DNA from 2 places in the Bradyrhizobium sp. 18BD genome. Region 2 is predicted to be linked to the other one. Evidence: riboswitches for the same ligand, from Rfam matches in the RefSeq annotation. Region 2 holds a riboswitch; the other holds the start of a gene.
What was found. Region 2 has a riboswitch for cobalamin ahead of RAD16_RS18550 (energy-coupling factor ABC transporter permease). Riboswitches for the same ligand answer to the same signal wherever they lie in the genome.
Positions count from the first base shown of each region.

Region 1: it holds a riboswitch for cobalamin, as region 2 does, so the genes downstream of both, RAD16_RS37445 (TonB-dependent receptor) here and RAD16_RS18550 (energy-coupling factor ABC transporter permease) in region 2, are expected to answer to the same signal.

Region 1 covers NZ_JAVAYL010000030.1:98,417-102,826, reverse strand. Annotated here, with positions in the region: gene RAD16_RS37445 (TonB-dependent receptor) at 1-1,731, opposite strand, end outside; cobalamin riboswitch at 1,842-2,054, opposite strand; gene RAD16_RS37440 (hypothetical protein) at 2,130-2,399, opposite strand; gene RAD16_RS37435 (hypothetical protein) at 2,474-2,731, opposite strand; gene RAD16_RS37430 (hypothetical protein) at 2,825-3,037, opposite strand; gene RAD16_RS37425 (hypothetical protein) at 3,374-3,550, opposite strand; gene RAD16_RS37420 (adenylate/guanylate cyclase domain-containing protein) at 3,657-4,410, opposite strand, start outside.
Region 2 covers NZ_JAVAYL010000009.1:224,862-229,271, forward strand. Annotated here, with positions in the region: gene cobT (nicotinate-nucleotide--dimethylbenzimidazole phosphoribosyltransferase) at 1-763, opposite strand, end outside; gene cobF (precorrin-6A synthase (deacetylating)) at 774-1,523, opposite strand; gene RAD16_RS18550 (energy-coupling factor ABC transporter permease) at 1,565-2,242, opposite strand; cobalamin riboswitch at 2,280-2,499, opposite strand; gene cobA (uroporphyrinogen-III C-methyltransferase) at 2,545-3,276, opposite strand; gene RAD16_RS18560 (cobyrinate a,c-diamide synthase) at 3,273-4,410, opposite strand, start outside.

The DNA of each region.
Region 1 (4,410 bases), on a different contig from region 2:
GGTGAGGTCCATCAGGTAGAGACTGCTCTGGAACTGCAAGCCGCCGCCCTTGATGCGCAGCCCGCCCTCGACGTCCTGCGAGGTCTGGGTCTTGAGCTGGAATGTCTGCGGGAGCGAAGCAAAGGTCACGGGATCGAACGACGGGCCCGACGACACACGCTCGTCGACATCAGGTGTGCGGAAGGCCCGCGCGGCACGGCCGAACAGCGAGAACATGTCATCGAGACGATGCTCGGCCCCAAGATGCAGCGCATATTGGGTCTCGTTGCTCGTGAGCCGGAGCGCGCCGATATCGGCGTTGAACGGAGCTGCCGCATCGAAATTGTCGCGCGCGGAAAGACTGATGCTCTGCACCCGCGCGCCGTAGGAGATGTCGGTGGTGGGCGCAACACCCAGCGCATGCTGGAAATAGCCCGCGACCGTCTGCTGCCGGAGGTCGTAATTGTGCCACGGTGCAAGCCTCTGCCCGGCGCCGCGGTTCTGCTGAAAGCTCGCATCGTAATAGTCGATGCCGGTCAGGAGTTGCGACGGCATGCCGAAGGCAAGGCTCTTCACGCTGAGGCGCGGCGTGATCGACCATGTCGTGAGGTCGGCATCGACATAGGTCGATGTGAAGAGAGCCGGGACCGGCGCCGGACTCGAGAAGAAGGCACTCTGCTGCTTCTTGTCGCGCACGCCGCCGTCGACGATGAGATCGACGCCGTTGACCAGCATCTTGGTGAATCCCGCGGTCGCACTATAACCTTGCTGGTTGGCGTAGTTGAAGGGTGTGCTCGTTCCCCGCCGGCTGGTTGCGAGCTCGTCGAGGCCGATGGAGGGATCGACGGTGCGGCCGCCGGGCAACCGCAGTTCCTGATTGTCGCCGGTGACGGTGAGGAAGGCGGTCAGGCCGGGCGTGGTGTAATTGAGATTGCCGACGCCGTTCTCCTGAACATAGCGATTGTTGTCGCGGTAGCCGTCGGTCCTGACGGCGTTGCCGTAAAACGAGGTCGACCACGGGCCTGAATTGAGCGAGGTCGAGACATTGCCGAGCGTTGTTTTGAACGCGCCGAAGCCAGCCTCGATGCGTGCGGTCACGGGCGGTCCGCCGACGCCGTTTTTGGTGACGATGTTGATGACACCGCCGACCGCGTTGTCGCCGTAGAGCACCGCGCCGGAATTGCCGCGGGTGATCTCGATCCGCTCGATGGAATTGAGCGGAATGGTGGAGAGGTCCACCTGCGCCATGTCGATGTCGTTGAGCCGCCGTCCGTTGACCAGCACCAGCGTGTTGGCGGTGGCAAAGGCGCCGAAGCCGCGCAAATCCACGCTGGTCCTGGCGGCGACCGGCCCGCCATAGAGCGTCGTGAGCTGGGCGCCCGGGACTTGCGTCGCAATGATCTCGGCGAGCGATTGCGACGGCGCATGCGCGATATCTCCCGCCGTGATCACGGTCGTGGCGGCCCCAACGATGCCGCCATAGCCCGCGGCAGCCTCGCTGCCGGAGCCGGATGCCGGTGCTGCTCCGCCTGGGGCGGCACGCGGTGCCGGGCGCCGCCTCATTGTGTTGCGCTCGCCCGTCGCCCTGGCGCGGGTGCGGTTCTGGTCGTCAGGCCTGGTCACTTCGACCGGCGGCAGTTGCTCCGCGGCGGCCTGCTGCGCATGGGCGATGGCGAGATCGAGCGAAGAGAGGGAGACGGACGCGACGAGGCCGGCGCTAAGGCGCCTGGCGGCAGAGACAATACGAGACACGGTTTGAACCTCGGTATGACGTCAGTGGCACGTCACAGCGAACGAGGTTTTCGGAGCGATCGATTGCTCCGGTGAAACCAATGTCTGTACTCCCCGACCGACATCTTCGCGTGTGACCACGGCTGACGGCAGGTCTCCTGGCTCGCGGGTCGTTACCGCTCCGTCGCCTTCCCAGGACCGAGATTCCCAGTGGCATGAGACGAAGGATTCACCGCTTACAGTTGCGGGGGCAGCCATGGCATTGAGAAAATCCACATTGGGAAAATCCCGCACCACGTTCCCTTTTGATCTCCGTGAGGAGAACCGTCACGGATCAATCTACGGGGCGGGCAAGCAGAGAGTCAATCGGCCGGTTGCATGGGCGTCGAAGCACCGCACCGAAGATTGCGCTGGCGCAATCAGGCCGGCTCCCTCTCGCCATGCGTCGTGATCATCGCCCGCTCGCCGGCATCGACTAGCTGGCTGATGCCGGTTCGACCTGCGAGCGCGCAGCGAATGATGTTCTCGGCAACCGATTTGCGGAAGCCATGGTCCTCGCCGCCGGGGCGATTGCGGCAGACCCGGTCCAGCGCCAGCTTCATGTTGATCCGTGTGCGGGTGTCGAAATGCTCGCTGATCATTCGCATGGCCTCGATCACGTTGATGACGAGGCGGAAACGCCCCGGCATCGGCCGGGTTCCAAGAATGGATCGTGCTACGCTGCGTTGGTTACGCCCGCCCTCTTGACTTCAAGACGGGCGAGCTACGCCCGCCCTCTTGGCCGCTGCGCCTGGGCCCAGGCCGCCGTGACATCATGCGGGGGAACGTCAATGCGCTTGATCGGGGTCAGCTCGCCGGATGCGGAGATGATCACGGTTTCCTCGCGGCGGCAGCGTGGGCAGACGAAGCGGACTTCGTACGGCTGCGCCGACCAGCTCGAGCGTTTCACATTGGCTGCCATCGGCCATGCCTCGCACTGCGAGCATGACACCAGAAACCGACCGGGATCGAGCATACCCATTCCAAAGGACTCCGCGTCCTGCCCGCCCCCTTCAATGACTAACCCATGTGAATCGTTCCGGTGCTCCCGCACCGTCAGCACGGAACCGTCCCCTCAGTGCGCGCCCTTGAGGGTGCAGGAGGTGGTGCAGGTCACGGTGGTGCCGTGGTCACACGCCTTGCAGGCTGCCACGCACTGGTTCATGTCGCGGGGATTGTAGGAGCTGTAATTCCGCGCCGGGCAGGCAGCGGTGGAGCCGGTGATGTCCTGTCCCGGATTGCAGGCCGCCGTCATCAGCGCGAGGATGAGTACTGCAACAACACGCATGGGATCGCCCTGCAAGAAACGCCGCCAAGGCGGCGACCACGAGGCACGTTGTGTTGCAACGGACCCCGGCATTCCCATCGCAAGGAACGACGCAACGCAGCGTGCCCTCGCATCCCCAGGATGCGCGCCAAACGTTAAAAACGGCTTTCGGCCGCGCAGCGCCCGCAAGCCTGCGATGGTTGCTCGCATCCTGCAGCGGGTTGCATGTCCGGGGCTTACGTCAGGCCACGACCTCGCGCTCGCAGCCAGAAGCAACCGCTGTTCAAGCAGCAGCCTCTAGGCAACGACCGTTTTAGCAACAGCCATTTAAGCAGCAGACATTTAAGCCGCAGCCATTTAAGCAGCAGCCCTGGACGCGACCGCGCGCCGCGTCTCGTTCGCCAGCTCGTAATAGTGCCCGGCGAGCTTGAGATAGAATTCCCGCTTGTTGCTTTCGGTGGCGAGCTTGGCGATCAACTCACATTCGGCCGTGAGCGTCTCAAAGCGTTCCAGCCTGTCCTCAAGTTCTGTCATCGGCGTGTCCCCATTTAACGCCTTAAGGACACTCAACCTAAGCCCGGCAAATAGGTCACGGCAAACATCGTTATGGACTAGTATCAATTATTCCGGAGTAGTCCGGCTATTTGCTGTCCATCCGCCAGGCCCCGTCCCAATCGGCCGCCGGCGGGCTCGACACGAACTCGCCGATGCGGGCGAGCATGGTCCGCGATGGGCCGTCGCCCGGCACGCTCTCCAGCGCGGCGTTGAAGGCCGCGCGAGCCTCGTCGAAGCGGCGGTCGCGATAGGCGGCAAGCCCCTCGGCATAGTGCTTGCGCAGAGCCTCTTGTGCCCCGGCCAGCGCGCCTGCCCTGCCCATCACCTCGAAGATCGCCTGCGGCGCGCTCTGGCCGGCGACCGCCAGGCGATCGATCTCGCGCAGCTCGAGATGCGCGCCGATCGCGTCGGCCGTCGCCTGTGCGATCAGGATGCGGGTACCGTAGACCTTGTTGACCAGTTCGAGCCGCGAGGCGAGGTTCACGGCATCGCCCATCACGGTAAAACTCATCATCAGCTCGGAGCCGATGCTGCCGGTCAGGACCTCGCCGGTGGCGATGCCGATGCGCAGGTCGCAAGGAGCCGGCATGGCGCGGATGCCGAGCAGGTCGGGCAATTGCTTCTGCAGCGCCGGCACCTGGTCGGCCATGTCGATGGCCGCATTGCCGGCAAGCAACGCCGGCTCGCTCTCCTCGATGAAGGGCGGGCCCCAATAGGCCATGATGGCGTCGCCGATATATTTGTCGATGACGCCGCGATGGCTGCGGATCGGCGCGGACATCACCGTGAAGTAGCGGTTCATCACCTTGACGAGGCCGTGCGGGGTCATGCCCTCGCTC
Region 2 (4,410 bases):
GCTGTGCAGCCGCGATGATCGCGCCGCAGATCGCCGCGATCTCGAGCCCGCCGACGGCGCACAGGATCTTTTCGGGCGCGGCGCCCGCAACACCATGCCGCGCGATCGCCGCATCGATCACGCGCGCCTTGTGCGCGCGGCCCGCCGCATCGACACCGGTACCGCTGCCCGCGATCTCCCCGGCGCTGATGCCGAGCAGGCTCGCGGCAATCGCAGCCGACGTCGTGGTGTTGCCGATGCCCATCTCGCCGAAGATCAAGAGATCGGGCTGGCTGGCCTCGGCACGCGCCACCGCGCGCTGACCGGCTTCGAATGCAAATGCCAGCTCCGCGGGCGTGAGCGCGGCTTCGACGCTGAAATCGCGCGTGCCACTGCGCGGCTTGTCGGTGACGACGCCCGCCATCGCCTCCTCCGCCAGCGTGCCGGCGTCGACGACTTCGAGGCTGGAGCCCAGTTCGCGCGCCAACACCGAGATCGCGGCACCACCCGAAGCAAAAATCGCCATCATCGCGATGGTCACGGCTTGCGGATAGGCCGAGACGCCCTGCGCGACGATGCCATGATCGCCGGCGAAGACGATGATCGGCACGCGTCCCGCACGCGGCCGCTCGGTCGCCTGCAGGCCCGCAAGCTCGACCGCGAGCTGCTCCAGCCGGCCGAGCGCGCCGGTCGGTTTCGTCAGTTGCGCCTGACGCGCGATCGCCGCATCGCGATGGACCGCGGAAACCGCCGGGTATTTCTGGGTGACCCATTCAGGGAGCATGCTGCCTCGCTTACGGCCTGCGCTTGAGAATGTAGCTGTCCATGATCCAGCCGTGGCGCTCGCGCGCCTCTTGCCGCATCGCAACGATGCGCGGACCGACCTCGGTCAGTGCGCCGGATAGGATGATCTGATCGGGCATACCGAGATAGGCGCCCCAATAGATCTGAATCCCGGCTGGATCGAGCGACTGGAACGCGGTGCCGCCGTCCAGCATCACCACCACGGTATCGACGCCGTGCGGCCAGCCGCCTTCACGCAGGCGGCGTCCGGTCGTGACCAGGAAGGGCTCGCCGATGTCGTTGAGCGGCAGCGCATGCGCCGCGCACAGCGCCTGGATCGAGGTGATGCCGGGCACGACCTCGATCTTCGGCAAAGGCTTCAATCGCCGCGCAATGCGCAGCGAGGAATCGTAAAGCGATGGATCGCCCCAGATCAGCAGCGCGACCTTGCCCTCGCCGTCGAGATGACCCGCGATCGCCTGCGACCAGCTTGCGGCGACGGCATCGTGCCAATCGTCCACGCCCTTGCGGTAGTCCGCCTCGCCGGCATCGCGCACGGGAAGATCGAACTCGGCGATGCGCGTCTTGTCGCTACTGAGAACATCCGCGCAGATCGTTCGCCTGAGATCGGCGAGATCGGACTTCGCGGTCCCCTTGCGCGGGATCAGGACGAGATCGGCTGCGTTGATGGCTTGAATGGCGGCGCGCGTGAGTTGACCGGGATCGCCGCAACCGATGCCTATCAGGGAGAGCGTGAGCATCGCGCGTGCAGGGGCGGCCGTGACGGCCGCCCCTTTGTCTCTCAAGCCGCGTTATGCAGGCGCGGGGTGACGAGGCCGGGCGCGGTGACGCCACGCAGCGATTTCGCCAACGCCAGCACGGCGAGATCGGCCAGCGGCTCGATCACGATGACCAGGGCATAGGAGGCCGCGAACGTCGCGATGCTCGCGAGGTTGCTCATCGCGAAACCGGAGCCATAGAGCGCCCAGAACGCCACCCAGGCGATCACGCCGGCCTGGTAGGTCGTCGAGAGCGCCAGCGCCTGGCGATACTTCAGATCGACATAGGCGGTGTTGCGCGAAATGATCCGCGAGGCGATCGCCTGGATCGCGAACAGCGGCACCAGCAGCGTCGTGACGTTCATGCCATATTGCGGCAGGTCGGCCGGCTCGAAGAACACGCCCTGAAGCAGCAGGCCGAATGCGAGACCGAAGGCGGCGGGCGCCGCGCCAAACAGCAGGAACAGTGTCGAGCCCAGGATGAAGTGCACCTCGGAGACACCGACCGGGAAGTGCGGCAGGATCTCGAAGAAGGTGAAGACGAGAGCGGTGGTGGCGAGCGTCCGCACGGCGAATGAAACGACGCCCTGCTCGCGCACGGTCTCGACCGCGAGCTTCAAGGCAACGCCGCCTGCGGCGATGCCGGTTGCGTAACTCAACACGAGCTTGGCGCCCGTCACGATTCCGGGTTCGATATGCATGGCTCAGTTCCTTCCTGCCGTCACACCCGACGGCCTTGGCCTCAAAACGTGCAGGGCCGGTCTCCTGGCTCGCGGTTCACTGGGGTTCTCCGGCCTTCCCGGACCTTGCGGTCCAGTGGCTGATCGGAGCCCCTCACCGCTTACAGTCGCGGGGGCGGCTGGGGTTTTGGGCGCCGCAACTGGGTCCGCCCACCCCCATTCCCGATTATGCTCCAGCGCTTTGCGCTGCGTCGAGCACCATGCCTCTCCTGTGTGCCCCTTTCGCCGGCCGGGCGTCAAGAGGAGACCGGCGGCCCGAGCCATCATGACGGATAATCCTCTGCCAACGCGCCGAACAGGATGACGGCCGCGGTCGAAGCCGCCCCGCCGCGCGCAAGCTGTTCCGCAAGCTCGGCAATGGTGGTGCGGAGCAGGCGTTCGTCGTCGCGCCCGAGGGATTCGGCGAACAGCGCCGGGGTGTTTGGCGAAAGGCCGTGCTCGATCAATTTTGCGACAAGCGCCGGAAAGGTGCGCCGGCCCATATAGACCACGGTCGTCGCTTCAGGGTCGGCCAGCGCCGCCCAATTCAAATTCTGCGGCAGCTCGCCGGTGACGTCGGCCCCGGTCACGAACTGCACCCGGCGCGAGGTGTGGCGCCGGGTCAGGGGAATGCCGGCTTGCGCAGCGGCGACACAGGCTGAGGTGACGCCGGGAATGATCTCGTAGCCGATGCCGGCCTCGCGCAGCGTCTCGAGCTCCTCCTCGAGCCGGCCGAAAATGCCGGCATCGCCCGACTTCAGCCGCACCACGCGCGCGCCGGTTGCGGCATAGTCGACCAGCAGGCGGTTGACGTGGTGCTGCTTGGTCGAGGGACGCCCTGCCCGCTTGCCCACTGCGACGAGATTGGCGCCGGGCCGGGCGAGATCGAGGATCGCGCCTGACGCAAGATCGTCATAGAGCACGACATCGGCCTCGCGCAGCCGCGCGGCGCCCTTGAGCGTGAGCAGCTCGGGATCGCCGGGACCGGCGGAGATGAAAGAGACAAAACCGCTCACCGGTCCTCCGCGATCAGATGGAAGAACGTGCCGGTGGCCTGGCCGCGGCGCGAGCCGGTCTCGGCGATGACAGCCCCCGTCGCGTCGTGTACGACCGCCAGCGCTGTATCCGGCTGGGCGAGGATGGTCGAATAGTGGAATTCGTGACCGCGCAGCCGCGCGCCCGCCTGATGCCCCGGCATCGGGGCTGCAAGCGCGGCGAGACGATAGCCGAGATGCATGCGGCGCTTGGCAAAGCTCGTCTCCAGCCCGAGCAGGCTCGTCATCTCGTGGCGGACACCGTCGGCATCAGTCAAGGCCGTTCCGAGTACCATATACCCCCCGCATTCGCCGTGCACCGGCCGCGTCTCGGCGAAGGCGCGCAGGCCACCGCGGAAGCGCGCATTGGCGGCGATTTTGCCGGCATGCAGCTCGGGATAGCCGCCGGGCAGCCAGCACACATCGGCATTCGCATCGGGCGCTTCATCGGCGAGCGGCGAGAACGTCGAAATCTCGGCGCCGGCTGCGCGCCAGGCTTCCAGCATGTGCGGATAGACGAAGGAGAACGCCGCATCGCGGGCCAGCGCAATGCGCTGGCCGGGCGGCGTGACGTTCGGTCCGTTCGCGGCAGGTTCCGGCGACCAGTCGGCGGCCGAGCGCAGCACCGCGTCGAGATCGACATGCTCGGCGACGAAGCGCGCGGCCTCGTCGATCAGCTTGCCGATCTCCGCCTGCTCCTCGGCCTGCACCAGGCCGAGATGCCGCTTCGGCAGGCTGATCTCAGCATGGCGCGGCAGCGCACCGAACACGGCGATGCCGACGTCGTTCAGCGCACGCCGCACGAGATCTTCATGACGCGCGCTCGCGATGCGGTTGAGCACGACGCCCGCAAGGCGCACACCGGCGCGGTAGTCGCGAAGGCCCGCGGCGATCGCAGCCGCGGTCTGCGCCTGTCCGGAGGGATCGATCACCAGCACCACCGGCCAGCCCAGCATCTCCGCGATGTCGGCGGTCGCGCCGGTGCCGGAGACACCGCGCGCGGCAACGCCGTCGAACAGGCCCATCGAGCCTTCGGCCAGCACGACATCGGCATCCGCGCCGCGGCTGACGAGATGGGCGATGGCGCCACGATCCATCGCCCAGCTATCGACGTTG